Regions from separate parts of the Gordonibacter sp. genome, predicted to be linked through region 1. Evidence: predicted binding sites of a transcription regulator. Region 1 holds the regulator's gene; the other holds the start of a gene.
What was found. The regulator HrcA, encoded in region 1, represses chaperone genes, less so after heat shock. The targets are predictions, from matches to a motif close to TNTTAGCANNCNNNNNNNNNGNNTGCTAANA.
Positions count from the first base shown of each region.

Region 1 (7,674 bases):
CGCCTAGCCTTCGCTAGACCGTGCGCTTGGACCAATCCTCCAGAATGTCGGCCTCGCGCTTCTCCATGGCTTCGGCCTCATCGTCTTCCGCGTGGTCGTAGCCGCACAGATGCAGCAGGCCGTGCACCAACAGCAGGCTGATCTCTTCTTCGAAAGAAGTGCCGAACTCGCGCGTCTGGCGTGCAGCCACGTCGGGCGCGATGACAACGTCGCCCAACTCGAAGATAGGATCTTCGGCAAGCGTCATGGCAGACAGATCGTCGTCCACACCATCGCACTCGAACGACAGCACGTCGGTAGGACCGGATTTCCCGCGGTACTTCTCGTTCAGCTCGGCGATAGCCTCATCGGTGACAAAGCAGATGGATACTTCGGTATTGAACGGCTTCTCTTCACGCGCCAACACGAACTGCGCCAGCTCGTGCAGCGGCAGTTTCTCAAGGTCGTCTTTGCGGTAATCGTAGCTGATCTGGATATTCATAAATCTCCTTATGCCTTCCTTGACGCTTCGTCGTAAGCCGACACGATGGCCGCCACGAGCGAATGCCGTACTACGTCCTTGCCGGTAAAATCGGCGAACGCGATGTCGTCTATGCCTTCCAGTATGCTGCGCACGCCCTTGAGGCCCGAAATGCCGCGGGGCAGGTCGAGCTGGGTCACGTCGCCCGTGACCACCATCTTGGAACCGAAGCCCAAACGCGTGAGAAACATCTTCATCTGCTCGGGCGTGGTGTTCTGCGCCTCGTCCAAGATGATAAAGCTGTCGTTTAGGGTGCGCCCGCGCATGAACGCAAGCGGGGCGATCTCGATGACGCCGCTTTCGATGAGCTGGGTGGCGCGCTCCCTATCCGTCATATCGAACAGCGCGTCGTAGAGCGGACGGATGTAAGGGTCCACCTTCTCGGTAAGCGATCCGGGTAGAAAGCCCAGGTTCTCCCCTGCCTCGACGATCGGGCGGACGAGGATGATACGGCCGACCTCCTTGCGCTTGAGCGCCGCCACAGCCATAGCCATGGCCAGGTAGGTTTTGCCCGTGCCCGCAGGTCCGATGCCGAACGTGATGGTGTGTTTGCGAATGGCATCCACGTAGCGCTTCTGCCCCGGTGTTTTCGGGCGAATAGCGCGACCCCGGTACGTCAGCAGAACATCTTCGCGCAGTGCGCGGGGCGAAAACTCGGCCGTGCGCATGAGCTCGATGGCGCGGCGCACGTAGTCGGCCGTGGGAGCATCGCCGCCTTCGGCCAGCTTGATGAAGTCGGAGAACAGCGCCGTGAGCGACTGCACTTCCAACGGATCGCCTTCCAAAACGATGGTGTCTCCGCGCACCGTGATGCGCGCCTGAAACGCGTCTTGCACGATATGGAGGAACTCGTCAGCCTGCCCTACGACAAGTGCCATGCTCACGCTTGCCGGGGCGGTTAAGATAATTTGCGTCTGATCTGTCATGTAGTCATTGTATCACGGGGCGGGCGGGCGCAAGCCCGTTGTTATTGAAGCGTGACGGGGAAGGCACCTCGGGCGGCCCGGTAGGCGAACAGCGCCTTGGTCTGGTCGAGCTTGAGGCACGCCGATCGCGCACGCGAGGGGGGCATATCCGCTGTGCAGGCGCACGGCGGTAATGGTGGGGGCATATCCGCTGTGCAGGCGCACGGCGATAACGCCGAGCTGCGGGTGCGCCGATCGCGCACGCGAGGGGGGCATATCCGCCGTGATTGCCGTGTTCGCTGAGCCTATTTTGCCGGAACCTGCACAGCGAGGGGAGGTGTCGGCAGTGCCACGGCCACGAGCGCTCCCGGTACCGCGCCAGCAGGCGCCTCGACCTCGAAATAGCTCTCAGTCGTAGCCTTGCCAGCTGTCTCTACCAGCACCAGTTCGGAGGTGCCGCTCCGACGGGCGCGGTCGGCGCTGCGCAGCCGGAAAGCTAACTCCCTGAGGCGGCGTGCCCGATCGGCCTTGATCTCGGGCCGCACTTGGTCCACACGATCCGCCGCCGGCGTTCCCTCGCGGCGCGAGTACGGGAACACGTGGATCTTCGAGAAGGCGCACTGCCGGACCACGTCGAGGGTTGCCGCGAAATCGTCCTCGTCTTCGCCGGGAAATCCCACGATGACATCGGTCGAGAGCGAGAGCTCCGGCACGGCAGCGCGCAGCCGGTCGACGAGCGTGCAGTATTCCCTTGCGTCGTAGGGGCGCGCCATGTGCCTGAGCACCTTCGAGCTGCCGGACTGCAGGGGCAGGTGCAGATGCCGGCACACGCGGCCTTCCGCCGAGGCGAGCAACGCCACCAGGTCGTCGCCCACGTCCTTCGGCTCGATGCTGGATATACGGAAACGCACGCATGGCTCGCCTGATGTGGCCTGATCGGCTGTGGCGGCCAGCAGGCGCTCCAACAGCCCCGCGAGCGTCAAGTCCCCCCAACAGTAGGAGCCCAGGTTGATGCCCGAGAGCACGATCTCGCGCACGCCTGCTCGCGCATACGCCACGGCTTCGTCTATCACCTCGTCGGCATCGCGGCTCCATGCGCGCCCTCGTGCCACATGCACGATACAGTACGTACAGGCATTGTCGCACCCGTCTTGTACCTTGATGCCCACGCGCGTGGGGAAGGCACCGCCCACGCGCAGCACCGGACGCGTACTGACCGCACGCCCGGCGAGCTCTTCGAGCAGAGCGCCCTTTGCCGCGGTTTCGACACGGGGATCCATCACCTCGAACCCGGCAGCGTCGATGGCGGCAGCGCACCCGGTGACGACCACGCGCGCATGCCCGTTCGCACGCAGGGCGCGATGCACCGCCTTGCGGGTCTTCTTCTCGGCCTCGCCGGTAACAGTGCAGGTATTCACCACGATCAGGTCGGCATCGGTGGGCGCCGCCTCGCTGCCTCCAGCTGCGAGCAGGGCTGCTGCGATAGCATCGGACTCAACCCGGTTCACCTTGCAGCCTAAATTGACGATAGCGAACCTCATCGCACGTCCCTCTCGAAGCTGCTACGCGAGACGTTGCCCAAGCCGCCTAACTCGTAGAGCGCGAGCGCGCTTGCCACGATGCCGGCTGTTTCAGTGCGCAGGATGGAGGGACCCAGCGACACTAGGGAGGCGCGCTCGTTGCATTCCAGGAAGGCATCGACCTCGCGCTCGGTCAACCCGCCCTCAGGGCCCACCACCACAGCGATGCGCGCCTCGTGGGCAGGTACCCGGCATCGCTCGATACCGCTCCAGAGAGCCGAGGAGAGCCGTGCCGTGCCGGGAGCCTCCTCCCAGCACACCAAGATCGCTGTGGCATGCGACAGCGCGGCGCATGCCTGGTCGAGCGTCGACGGAGCGCATACCTCGGGTATTTCGCATTGCCCCGACTGCATGGCGGCGCTCTTAGCTATCGCCTGCCAACGCTGTGTTTTCGCAGCCGCTTTCTTGGCGTCCAGCTTCACGATGGAGCGCTCGCACGCAAGCGGAAGGAACCCGGCGACGCCCAGCTCGGTGGCGTGCCGGATGACGGCCTCCATCTTGTCGCCTTTGGCGAGGCCCTGCACCAGCAGCACCGTCGCACCCGGGCGCGGCACCTCCAGGCGCTGCGCGATGCGCACCAAGGGCACCTCGTCGCCAACGGAGACGATCTCGCATTCGAAGTAGTCCTGGGCGGCATCCACCACGGCCACATGCTCGCCGACAGCCAGCCGAAGCACGCGAGCATGCTTGGCATCGTCGGGCGCGAGCCGCAGCGGGAACACTGCCGTCTCCTCGGCGGCCACCACCTGGTTCTCAAGGTAGAAATGAGGCAGGGACATGATCAGTTGAAGGCGTCGCGGAGCTTCTGGAGGGGCGTGCGGACATCAGCCACGTTCTCGCCCATGTCCTCGGCCAGCTGCTCTAAGAGCTCGCGCTGCTTTTTGGTCACCTTCTTGGGCACTACCACGTTCACATGGACGTACATGTCGCCGCGCGCTTCGCTGCGGAACTTCGGCATGCCGAATCCCTTCACGCGGACGACCTGCTCGTTCTGGCAGCCTTCGGGAATGCGCACTTCGACCTTCTCGTCCTCAAAGATGCCGTCGATCTCGATATCGGCACCGAGCGTTGCCTGCACGATGGAGATGTTCGCCCGTGCATGCAGATTGTCGCCGTCGCGCTCGAAGAACTCATGGGGCTGGATGCGACACGTGACGATAAGGTCGCCGGCCGCCGCACCCTGTAAGCCCGCCTCGCCGAATCCGGACAAACGCAGCTGCTGGGAGTCGCGGATACCCACCGGTACTTCCACCGTCACGCGTTGGCGGTCGGGCACGCGGCCCTGACCTTCGCATTCGGGACACGGATTCTCGATAGAGCGCCCGGTGCCGCCGCAGGTCTTGCAGGTAGTAGCCGACTGCATGTCGCCCAAGAACGTATGCTGCACGGTAACAACGCGGCCTTGGCCGTTGCAGTCGGGACAGGTGACCTCGTGGCCGTCGGGGCCGAGGCCCGACCCGTCGCAGTCAGGGCACGGGGCCAAACGATCGTAGACGATCTCCTTCTTGGCGCCAGCTGCCACTTCTTCAAGCGTCAGGCGCAGGCCCACGCCCATATCGCGGCCCTCGCGGCGCTGCTGCTGGCGGGCGCCCCCGCCCTGTCCGCCGAAAAACGAGCTGAAAATATCGCCCATGCCGAAACCGCCGCCGAACAAATCTTCGAAATCGACGTAGCCGTTTCCGCCTCCGTAGGGGTTTCCGCCGCCTGCTGCGCCCGGAATCGTGCCGAAGCGGTCGTATTGGGCCCGCTTGTTCGCATCGGACAGTACGTCGTACGCCTCGTTCAATTCCTTGAACTGATCTTCGGCATCTGCTGCCTTATTCACGTCCGGATGGAGTTCGCGCGCACGGCGGCGGAACGCCTTTTTGATTTCGTCATCAGTGGCGTTCTTGGAAACGCCCAGAACCTCGTACAGATCCTTGGCCATAGCTCTGACTAGTACCTTTCCTCGTAAGGCGGCGACACTCCCCTCACACGTGTCCGCCGCACAGTATCCTATACGTCTTGCAGGGCCGCGCTTGCAATGCGCACGGCCCGTATTACCTTCGAATAGTCCATGCGCGTGGGGCCGATGACGGCCACCACGCCAGCCGACTCGCCGCGTCCGTAGCGGCTTGCCACCACCGACACCCCAGCCAGCTCCGCCGCATCGTTCTCGCGGCCGATGCGCACGCACGGTGCCCCATCGGCCTGCCGTACGGCATCGTCGAGGAGGTGCAGCAGCACGGTGTCGTCCTCGAGCACCTGCATGACGGGCAGCAGCACCTGAGACTGACTGAACTCCGGCTTCGTCAGAAGGGAGCTCACGCCCAGACGGTGAGTACGCGACAGTTCGCTTTCCTGCAGGCACGACAGCACCTCTTCGAGCACCAGGCGCACCAAAGGATCGTGTAGGGCCTCCATCATGCCCCACTCCAAGCCTTCCTCGATCTGCTGGAGCGACTTGCCAGTGAACACATCGCCCAGAAACGCCTGGACGTGCGCCAGTTCGTCAGGCGACACCGGTTCGGCGAAATCTATCTGACGGTTGAACACCTGGCCGTCTTCGGTAACCAGCACCACCAGAGCGCGGTGCAGCGTAAGCGAGATAAGCGAAAGCTGCTTGATGTGCAAGTTGAGCACGGAAGGCGCCAGCACGATGGACAGGCAGTCCGTCAGTCGCGTCAGCGCCGACGAGGTCTGCTCGAGCAGGGCGTCCAACTCGCTCGCACTGCGGCGAAGCTCGTCTACGGCGGTGCGGCCGCTCTCCTCGTCTCCGGAGAAGCCCGTTTCCAGCAGACTGTCGACAAAGGCACGGTAGCCGATATCGGTGGGTATGCGTCCAGCCGACGTGTGGGGTTGCGTGATGTAGCCGCCGTCCTCGAGCACCGACAGCTCGTTGCGTACCGTGGCAGGGCTCACGCCCAGCTGGTAGCGTTCCGTCAAGGTGCGAGACCCTACGGGCAGAGCGCACGCGACATACTCTTCTATAAGCGCGGCCAACACCCGTTGCCTACGATCCGATAGCACGCCTCTCCACCTTCCTTCTCCGCAAATGGGTCTCGTTTTCTCCTGGCCAGCATGCTCTGCGCAGGCGACCGCAGCGACTCCCTCTCTCACAAAGAGCGCTGACGTATCATTTTAGCAGCCGATGCAAGAGAGTGCTAAAGAAAGTGAGGGAAATGTAGAGAAACCTGCTTAATGCCACAGTTGTCCCGCTCCGACAACGCAAGGCCAGCCAAACGGTCCGCCCCTACGTGAACAGATCGATCAGCTCTTGCTTAGAATGCACCTCCATCTTCGCATAGATGTTCTTGATATACCCCCGCACCGTATTGGGCGACAAGTACAAGGTTGCGCCAATATAGGTTGCCGTCCTGCCCCGCGAAAGATGCTCGAGGATGTCAGACTCCCGCTGCGTCAGGCGATAGCGGCTTGCCAGCTCTGCCGCCCTGCGCTGAAACGCCTCGTCGTGAGAGACCGGTGGGGTCTCTACAGGAATCTCCCGACTGCGCTTGCGAAGCATGTAGAGCAGCACCAGCGACAAGAGGTAGATCACAACCACGATCACCAACATGTTCTTGAACGAGGTCGCAGCATCTATCGCCGCAAGGGAGGTTCCGAGGAAAAGCCCCGCCATGGACGAAAGCCGGATAAGGAAGACCGACATTCCCATGAAAGCGTAAGGGTTCAAAGAACGGCGGCTGCCTTCACTGATGATCAGGCACATCACGCTGGTGGCAACGAAGGCATGGCCCGTCACGAACGCTGCACTGAAAAAATATCCGTACTGGAAGTCCACTAGGGGCCATGCGATCAATATGCCCGTGAGAAGGGGGAACAGCATCCGGTAAGCCTTCGACGCGCTGAACACCTTAGGCAAGGAGAACACCGCGACGAAGAAAACGATGGAGGCGAGGCAGGTTCCCAGAGACGACGCTTCGGAAGACCCGTCGAACCCCGCCCCCTCCCGGAACATGAAACCGTTGATGATCCCGACGGCGCATCCTAGCACCAGAAGCGAGACAAGCCCCTCCCCGATAAAAACCAAGCCTTGCAGGTGCTTCCTGAAAGAGGGCGGTGCCTTTTCAAGGCGATGCCTCGGCGAGGCGGAAGTCCGTTTTGGCACCTCGATCGCCAATCGCCCGCGCTCCATGCAGCACAGGACGGCACTCGTCACCAGGAAGACCGCCGTCGCCGCGAACTTCACGGGTGCGGCACCGCCCTGCAGGGCAAGCGAGATCGCCGACGCCAGCAGCATGGATGCCGCCAACGTCTTTGCCGCATCGGAAGGGCCGAGCCTCGAGAGCAGCTCCACCCAAGCAAGCGTGAGCATGACCGTGGCGCACCCGTGCACCATCGCCACGGCAAGTAGCGCAGCCTGCGAGGGCAGCTTGGCCAAAGCGCCTGAAAAGGAAAACACGGCAACAGCGAGAAACACCGCAGTGGGGACGATGACGGGCAGAGAGAACGCGCGCAAGAGCCGCGAGAAGACCGCATACACCACGATCGCCTCGGTTGCCAGGACCATCAGCGCAGACAGTATACTGAACTCGATCCCTGAGATGAGAATGAAAGAACCGTCCGTAGTGAAGCCCGCCGTAGCGTAAAACGTCGATTGAGCAACCTTGAACGAGGCAAACCCGAGCACCGTCAGCAACGCTAAAGAGCTCTCCTTCAGGCAAGCGAT
Region 1 is NZ_JAVWUP010000019.1:1,053-8,726, reverse strand. It holds gene ybeY (rRNA maturation RNase YbeY) at 14-481, opposite strand; gene RR842_RS03520 (PhoH family protein) at 490-1,446, opposite strand; gene RR842_RS03515 (MiaB/RimO family radical SAM methylthiotransferase) at 1,731-2,966, opposite strand; gene RR842_RS03510 (RsmE family RNA methyltransferase) at 2,963-3,784, opposite strand; gene dnaJ (molecular chaperone DnaJ) at 3,787-4,932, opposite strand; gene hrcA (heat-inducible transcriptional repressor HrcA) at 5,001-6,014, opposite strand; gene RR842_RS03495 (LuxR C-terminal-related transcriptional regulator) at 6,238-7,674, opposite strand, start outside.

Region 2 (7,674 bases), on a different contig from region 1:
AGGCGTTGCCGATCATACCCTCCTCGGCATCCCGCACGTCTATGATCACGCGCCGAGCATGGGCCAACTCGTCGAAGTGCTGCTGCATCGCACTCAGCACCGAATCGTCCACGAAGTGATGCACGCGGACGACCACGGCACGCTCATCGCCGTCCGGACCCACGCCGTCCAGCACCTCCACCGTCGGCGGACGCAGGCTTTGCACAAAACCCGGCCGGGGGAAGCGCTTGATGGAAATATCCTCCTCCGTGCCGTCGGCATGGCGCACCAGCACGTGGGCACAACGCGCCACCATCTCATCCCACAGTTGGCGTTCGGGGTCGCTGCCGTTCACGGGGTTGCCGATCAGCGAGGACAGGTGCTCGTCGGGCTTGCTCTCGTTCAGCAGCACCAGCGCATCGCCCAATGTGAGGCGCACCTCCTCGCGCACCTCGGTCACGTACAGCGCATCGCCGAAGCGGCGCACCGAGAACCCGCAGGTAAAAGGCTGCCAATCGGCTTCGGGCGAGGCTTCGAACGAGAGGTTCGGGTCCATGAACCCGGCAAGGTACTGGCTCAGGTACTGCATGAACAACCCATCGTCGAGCGCGCCCGCCTTCCCGGCGGAGGCGAACGCCGCAAGCCACTGCTGCGCATCGTTGCGCGAAGTGCATTCGGGCTGGCCCGCATAGTCTTCTTCCAGAATCTGCATGACCGCTCGCAGAACCATCTCGCGCTTCTCCGCCATGGGTGCTTCCTCCGCTTTCCTCTTCCGGCACTCAACCGCATTGTCGTCTTGCACCATTATAGCGAGGGGCACTCTTTTCCGAGCACCCCTCAGGAGGAAAGGCAATCGTCGTCGCAAGTCGCCGTGCCTTTTACCCCAGGCCTCGACGGTGTCCTATAGCCCTTCCCCCGCAGAAAGCAGCACGTCGCCTTCGAGCGACGCGATGTGCACGCCGAGTACGCGCCCCTCACTCACCAGCATCCGACCCGTACAGCGGGGAAAGCCGCCACGCGGGCGGAACGCAGCGCCCGGGCAGACGACGTAGTCGGCAGGACGGGCATCCTTGCCCAAGAGCAATTCGGGCACATGCGTGTGGCCGTGCACGCACACTTGCGGGATAGGGTCGCCCGCCGCCAAACCGGCGCAGCCGTTGAAGCCGATCTGCACATCGCGCGGGTAATGCGCTACGAGAAACCTCACGCCGTCGATGACGGGATGGGCGAACCGCCCCACACGCGACCCGTACTCGTCAAAGTCGTTGTTGCCCAGCACCGCCGTCACCGGAGCCAGCGCCTCAAGCGCGTGCAGCACGTCGGGGCCGCCGATATCGCCCGCATGAATGATATGGTCCGCATCGGCCAGAGCAGCCAATGCCTCGGCGGACAACCGTCCGTGCGTGTCGGATACGAGTCCGATAATGGTCATGGCCGCCCTTCTTTCATCATCGATCCAAACCTTCCGTTCCGTGCCCCTATAGGATACGCCATGCGCCTTCTTCTATGGCGGCCATAATGACGACCATACCGTCGCATGTTCGATCGCCCAGACCAAGGACGGCGGTTATGGACGCGACATCGCTTGGCGCTTGGCGCTTAGCGCTTGGCGCAGGACCCCCGCCTCGATAGCGGCTCCTTATCCAACGCATTCCCGAACTTTCCTGTTTGAAAGCCCACATACGCATCTCGCGGCAAGCAAACATACCTACTCCGATCTTGGCTTTTCTTCTTCCCATGGCGAACAGGTGACGGAAATCTTACAAATTGGCACTCTCGACCCGACAGTGCCAATTTGCGGTAAACTAGGTCTACAACACAAAAGGGTGTGCAACACGCAGGCGCCCGTAAGACGAAGGCAGCCGACTCCGCAAGCACATCCGCACCTTTTAGGAGATGATGACTATGGCTATGATGGTACCCATGAGAAGGAATCGCAATCTGTTGAGCACGCTGATGACCGACCCGTTCGACGCGTTCTTCGACGCCGCTTCCGCCCCCGTGCAAAAGATGGCACCCACGCTGATGCGCACGGACATCAAGGAGACCGACGAGGGCTACGAGATGACCATCGACCTGCCGGGCTTCAAGAAAGACGATGTACAGGCCGAGCTGAAGGACGGATACCTGTCCATCACCGCTCAGACGCAAAGCGAGTCCGAAGAAAAGGACGACAAGGGCACGTTCGTCCGCAAGGAGCGCTTCAGCGGCAAATGCAGCCGCACGTTCTTCGTCGGCGAGGATATCGAAGACGACGACATCAAGGCGAAATTCGAAGACGGCGTGCTGAGAATCGCTGTTCCGAAAAAGCAGGAGCAGCCCAAGCTCGAAGAGAAAAAGACCATCGCGATCGAAGGCTAAAAGCCCGAAGCCGCGTGGCATATAAGGCAAGCGTCGAAAACTCGGCGACGCGAGCCGCATGGACAATCGGAAGGCGACCACTATGGTCGTCTTCCTGCTATCATGGGCGAAGCAGCACCTTCGTACCGCGCTTCAACCCACCGGCTCCTCCCAGACATCCAGATGCCCGCCGCCCCCTCCCCGGTTGCCTATTCGCGGCAAAAGCATGGCAGTGCTGCTATTTTATGGTAAAATATCTGCTATTTTAGAACGAATGTTTCACCTGAAGCACATGACCGCCGCTTTCCGGAAAGATGAAAAGGCGGCAGACGGCAAAATGCAGGACGAACCGCCGAAAGGATCGATTCATGGATGACCAAACGCACCGAGACATCGACTTGCTCCGCCAATGGGTGGGCGACACGCCACGGAGCGGCATGGTGTTCTTCGGCGGCGCAGGCGTATCCACCGAGAGCGGCATCCCCGACTTCCGCAGCCCTGACGGGCTCTACGCACAGAAATACCCCCATCCACCCGAGCAGATGATCAGCCGCAGTTTTTTCGACGAACATCCCCGCGAGTTCTTCGACTTCTATGCAGATCGCATGCTCGCCTTGGATGCCAAACCCAACCGCGTCCACCAGAAACTTGCCGAGCTGGAGCACGCTGGCACGCTGCATGCGATCATCACGCAGAACATCGACGGCTTGCACCAGCAAGCCGGAAGCAAGCGCGTGTACGAGCTGCACGGCAGCGTGCTGCGCAACTACTGCACGGGATGCAAAGCGGCGTACTCTGTCCACGAATTGCTTGAACTGCGCGCGCAGGCAGCCGACGGCATCCCCCGTTGCCCCGCGTGCGAAGCCATCGTGAAACCCGATGTCGTCCTGTATGAGGAAGCGCTCGACGAAGAAACGCTCAAAGGGGCTGTTGATGCCCTTGCGCAGGCCGACCTGCTAGTGGTTGCCGGTACGTCGCTGGCTGTCTATCCGGCAGCAAGCCTGATCGATTTCTTCAGCGGTCGGCACCTCGTCATCGTGAATCGCACCCCTACCCCGCGCGACCAGACAGCCGACCTCTGCATCGCGGCCAATGTCGGCGAGGTGTTCGATTTTTGAGTTGAGTCCCCTCCCTCGCGAAACGACCGCATTCCTCAATTGAAAGGACCTTATATGGGCAGCATACCCACTTTGACCGGCATCCAACAAGTATCCGATGGCTGGATCAAGAAGTACGTGCTGACGTACACGCTGCCCGACGGGTCAGCTTACGAATACGAAAGCGTGTCGCGCAAACCGCTGGAGGCGTATCGCCAAGAGCTGGAAGGTAATGCGGCGGGCGCGCAGCCAAAAGCCGATGCGGTATGCATCGTGCCGCAAACACCGGACGGCAAGCTCGTGCTCATCCGCGAGTTCCGCTATCCGCTGAACAGCTGGTGCATCGCCTTTCCCGCCGGTCTCGTGGATGCAGGCGAAACGCTTGCCGCTTGCGTCGACCGTGAGCTGCGCGAGGAAACGGGCTACGCCCTGCGCGGCGACCTGGGCGAGGCGGCGCTCAATCCGCTGCCGCAAGCAGGCTTCTCGTCCACTGGGCTCACCGATGAAACGGTGCACGTCGTGTTCGCGCAGGTGCAGAAGGCACACGATGCCCAGCCGGAACCCGGCGAGTTCATCGAGCCGTTCGAACTGGCCATCGAAGACGTACCGCGCTTCCTGTCCACGAACGAAACTCCCATCGGCACCCGCGCGCAACTGGTTCTAGAGGCGTTCGCCCGCAGACGCTGAGCCTCGGCTGCTGCAGCGTTTTTCCTTCCCCAAGCTAACCTGGCTGCAACCAGCCTGCTGAGGGAGATCCGCTCTTCGATTTGTCTACGTCAAGCAGTCAGTTCATCTCCGCCATCTTATCAATCGCCTTCAGCACTTGCCGCACTTGATAGTGAGCTTCTAGCGCGCACGCGTCCATGGATGCCGCCTCGCAGGTTGGGGACGCCTTGCGCAGGGTCGAGGTTCCAGTTCGCATCGGGAAACAGCATGCCGTCGTTGTGCAGGCGGGCGCTCTCGAGCTTGGCTTGCGATGTGGCGGCTTCAGGTTTCCACCAGCCGTGGGGAATGCGCAGGGTACCGACGGGCTGGGCCTCGTCGAGATGGACCATCAACTCGACCTGTCCATAGGCGCTTTCCACCACGCACCACTGGCCTTCCGCAAGCGCCTCGTCGCGCGCATCGGCTGGGCTTATAAACAGGCGTGGCTCGGGTTCCTCGGCACGCAAGCTGGGCATCTGGTGCAGGTTCGTGTTGTACGACTTCCGATCCCGCGAGCCGGCGAACAGGATATACGGGTACGTTCCGTCGGATGCCGGATCAGTCGGCTCCTCGTATGCGGGGAGCGGGTCGAACCCGAGCTGTTCGAGCACCGAGCTTTTCAGCTCTACGCTCCCCGAGGGAGTTACGAACTTTCCTATGGCGACCAACTCGTTCGCCGCCCCGCCTTGGCGAACCAGGTCATCCCAGGTAACCCCAAGCGGGGCAAGCCGCCAGTCGTAGAGCGCATGCTCGTCTTTCCAAGGAAAATCCTCGGCGAATCCCAAACGATCGGCCAGCCCCTTCACCACGTAGTACCAATTCTTGCACGCTCCTACCGGCTCGCGGAACGCCTGGCCGGCGACGAAACCGGGGCCCACGTCGAACGCCGAGCCCAGCACGTCGCGCTCGGCCCACATATCACCCGGCAGCACGTAGTCGGCCAGGCACGCCGTGGGGGTCATCCAGTGCTCGAACACCACGACGAGGTCTTGGCCCATGAACGCGTCAACGATGCCCTGCTGCCCGGCATAGCTCATGGTTGTATTGTTCGCAACAGAGAACAACGCTTTCACCGGATAGGGGCCCTCACCGCGCATCGCCCGGAAAAGCGTCGCTGGGTCACACGAGCAGGACTCAGCCAGGATATCGGGCTCGTAAGGAACGCCTGCGCGTTCGTTTGCTTCGCGATAGAGCGACGACGCCGCAAAGGTGAGCAGCGGATGCGTGTCGCAGCCCAGCTGCAGGGCACGCTTGTCAGCAGGGAGCCAGTCGAAACGCGAGAGCTCGGCGTTGGTTACCCCTCCGACCGAGGGGCCCAGCACGCGTTCGCTAGTATTCAGGAACCCGCAGATGGCACGCAGAGCGCACTGTGCCTGCAGGAGCGACGTGGAGTTGCGCTGCATATCGCCGACAACGCCCCACGGGATGATAGCCGCATGCGCCCGTGCGTACACACGCGCCGTGGTGCAAACGGCCTCCTCGTCGATGCCGCAGATCTCCGCCACCCGAGCCGGCGGGTAGGCGGCCACGCGCTGCGCCAGATCGTCGAAGCCGAGACACTGCGACTCAACGAACGCCCGATCGTACAGCCCCTCCTCTATAATCACGTGCAGCCAGCCCAACGCAAGCGCCGCATCGGTGCCATAACGTATCCTGAGGTGATGGGTTGCCAGTTTCGCAGTAGGCGTCTCGCGCGGATCGACCACGATCAAGGATGCCCCTCGTGCCAAGGCGCCCTTCAACGCCAGATACTCGGCCGGCCAACGCTCCTCGTCGCGATGCTGGCCGAAATAGACAACGCAGTCGGTCGCCTCCCAGTTCGGTAGGGAGAACCACCCGTACGCCGCACGATGGACCTGCGCCGTGTTGCCCATACAGAGCGCTGTTGGCGCCGTATAGTTAGGAGAACCCAGGCGGCTCATAAATCGCCGCGTAATACCACCGAACCCCACGTTAAGCGGCATTTCGGCGAACGCCACCGCAGGCGCACCGTATGTCTCGACCACCGTATGCAGCCGCTCGGCAATCTCATCGAGCGCTTGGTCCCAGGAGATTTCCTGCCAGGAGGGGTTTCCGCGTTCGCCAACATTCTTCAGCGGCTTGGTAAGCCGGTCGGGGTGCAGCCGATACTCGTCGATCAAACGGGCCTTGGAGCAAAAAGCGGGGAATGCCCGATCAGCGGGGCCAACTCTCATGCAATCGCCCTCGAACTCAGCCTTGACCGCACAACCCCCATCGCAGAACACGCAGGTCGAATAACGCGTCTCCATGACGCCTCCTCACATCGAGCCGACCATCCCCCTAAGGGTCAAGTGTACTCACGTGCACAGCAGGACGCAAGGCAGAACCACCCGTCTCGAAGCGTCTCAAAGCGCAGCCCACCGTCTCATCACCCAAGGCGAAGGTGGTGCCATCCCATCTCGAAGCGTCTCGAAGTGCAGCTCCCCGCCCCCCGCATGCCGCCTTTGCAAGATCGTCAGGTCAGGCCAGCATACGACAGGAGCCAAGCCCGATTAGATACGGTTGATCACCTGGATCTGCAGGCCCTCCATAACATCAAGCACCTTTTCGTGCAGCGCGGGGTCGTGCGATGCTGTGCAAGCAGCATCGACGATGATGGGCACTTCGGGACAAGCGGTTTTCGCCAGCACGGCATTCGCCAGCACGCAGATGTTCGACACCAGCCCTACGATCTCGATACTGGCGAAAGGAGACTTGCCCACTTCGTCGGCCGCCCGCTGGGAGAGGCGGCTGCGCTCGAAAAATGCGGCAGAACCAAACGACGGCTTACGAAACACGGTATCCGTATCGCGCTGCAACAGCGCGATCTGCCCATACAAGTCGTGACCCGGCGTACCTTCGATGCAGTGCTCCACCGGCAAACCGCGGCCCTCCTGTGTTTTCAGGTAGTCACGATGATGGGTATCCAACGTGAACGCCACATCGTCGCCGGCCTCGCGATAGGCGGCAATCTTCTCGGCGATCGGACCCTCCAGCTTCTCGGCCCCGGGGAATCCGAGCGAACCGTCAACAAAATCGTTCTGGTAGTCAACAACCAACAAGAGCCGTTTCATGATCCCCCTCGCGTCGGACGCACAGCGTCCCCTCTGTCCGGTATCTACAAGCCGAGTCGCAGGCATCGAGCACCGACTGCGCCTTATCGCTCGGTATCGCGATTGTGGCGTTTTTCCGCCAATGCGTCAAGCAGCCATGCATACTCCTCTTGAACCCGTTCGTACGCAGCGGAAACAGGCTCGGAAACCTGCGCAACCTTGTCCATGATATCGTCGAAGGAGCACACAACCTCACCCACTACGGATGCGTCGATCAAGCCGCGGTCGCGCTGCTCGCCCAGAATCGCCAACACCTTCTCCTTGGGGTACGCCTCTTTGTAGCTACGCGTGCCCACCAGTGCGCTTACGATGTCCGCCACGGCGATAATGCGCTCGGGCAACGTCAGCTGCGAGGCAGACAAGCCGCGCGGATAGCCCGATCCGTCAAGCTTCTCGTGGTGCCGCACCGCCCTGCGCACAAGGCCATCGTCTACACAGCC
Region 2 is NZ_JAVWUP010000011.1:5,472-13,145, forward strand. It holds gene RR842_RS02245 (S41 family peptidase) at 1-727, opposite strand, end outside; gene RR842_RS02250 (metallophosphoesterase family protein) at 881-1,411, opposite strand; gene RR842_RS02255 (Hsp20/alpha crystallin family protein) at 1,885-2,340, shown strand; gene RR842_RS02260 (hypothetical protein) at 2,423-2,695, shown strand; gene RR842_RS02265 (NAD-dependent protein deacylase) at 2,688-3,437, shown strand; gene RR842_RS02270 (NUDIX hydrolase) at 3,492-4,103, shown strand; gene RR842_RS02275 (molybdopterin-dependent oxidoreductase) at 4,223-6,391, opposite strand; gene RR842_RS02280 (isochorismatase family cysteine hydrolase) at 6,635-7,195, opposite strand; gene RR842_RS02285 (HD domain-containing phosphohydrolase) at 7,279-7,674, opposite strand, start outside.
Region 2: a site for HrcA is predicted at 1,745-1,775, ahead of RR842_RS02255 (Hsp20/alpha crystallin family protein). Genes of this name have one in related genera too.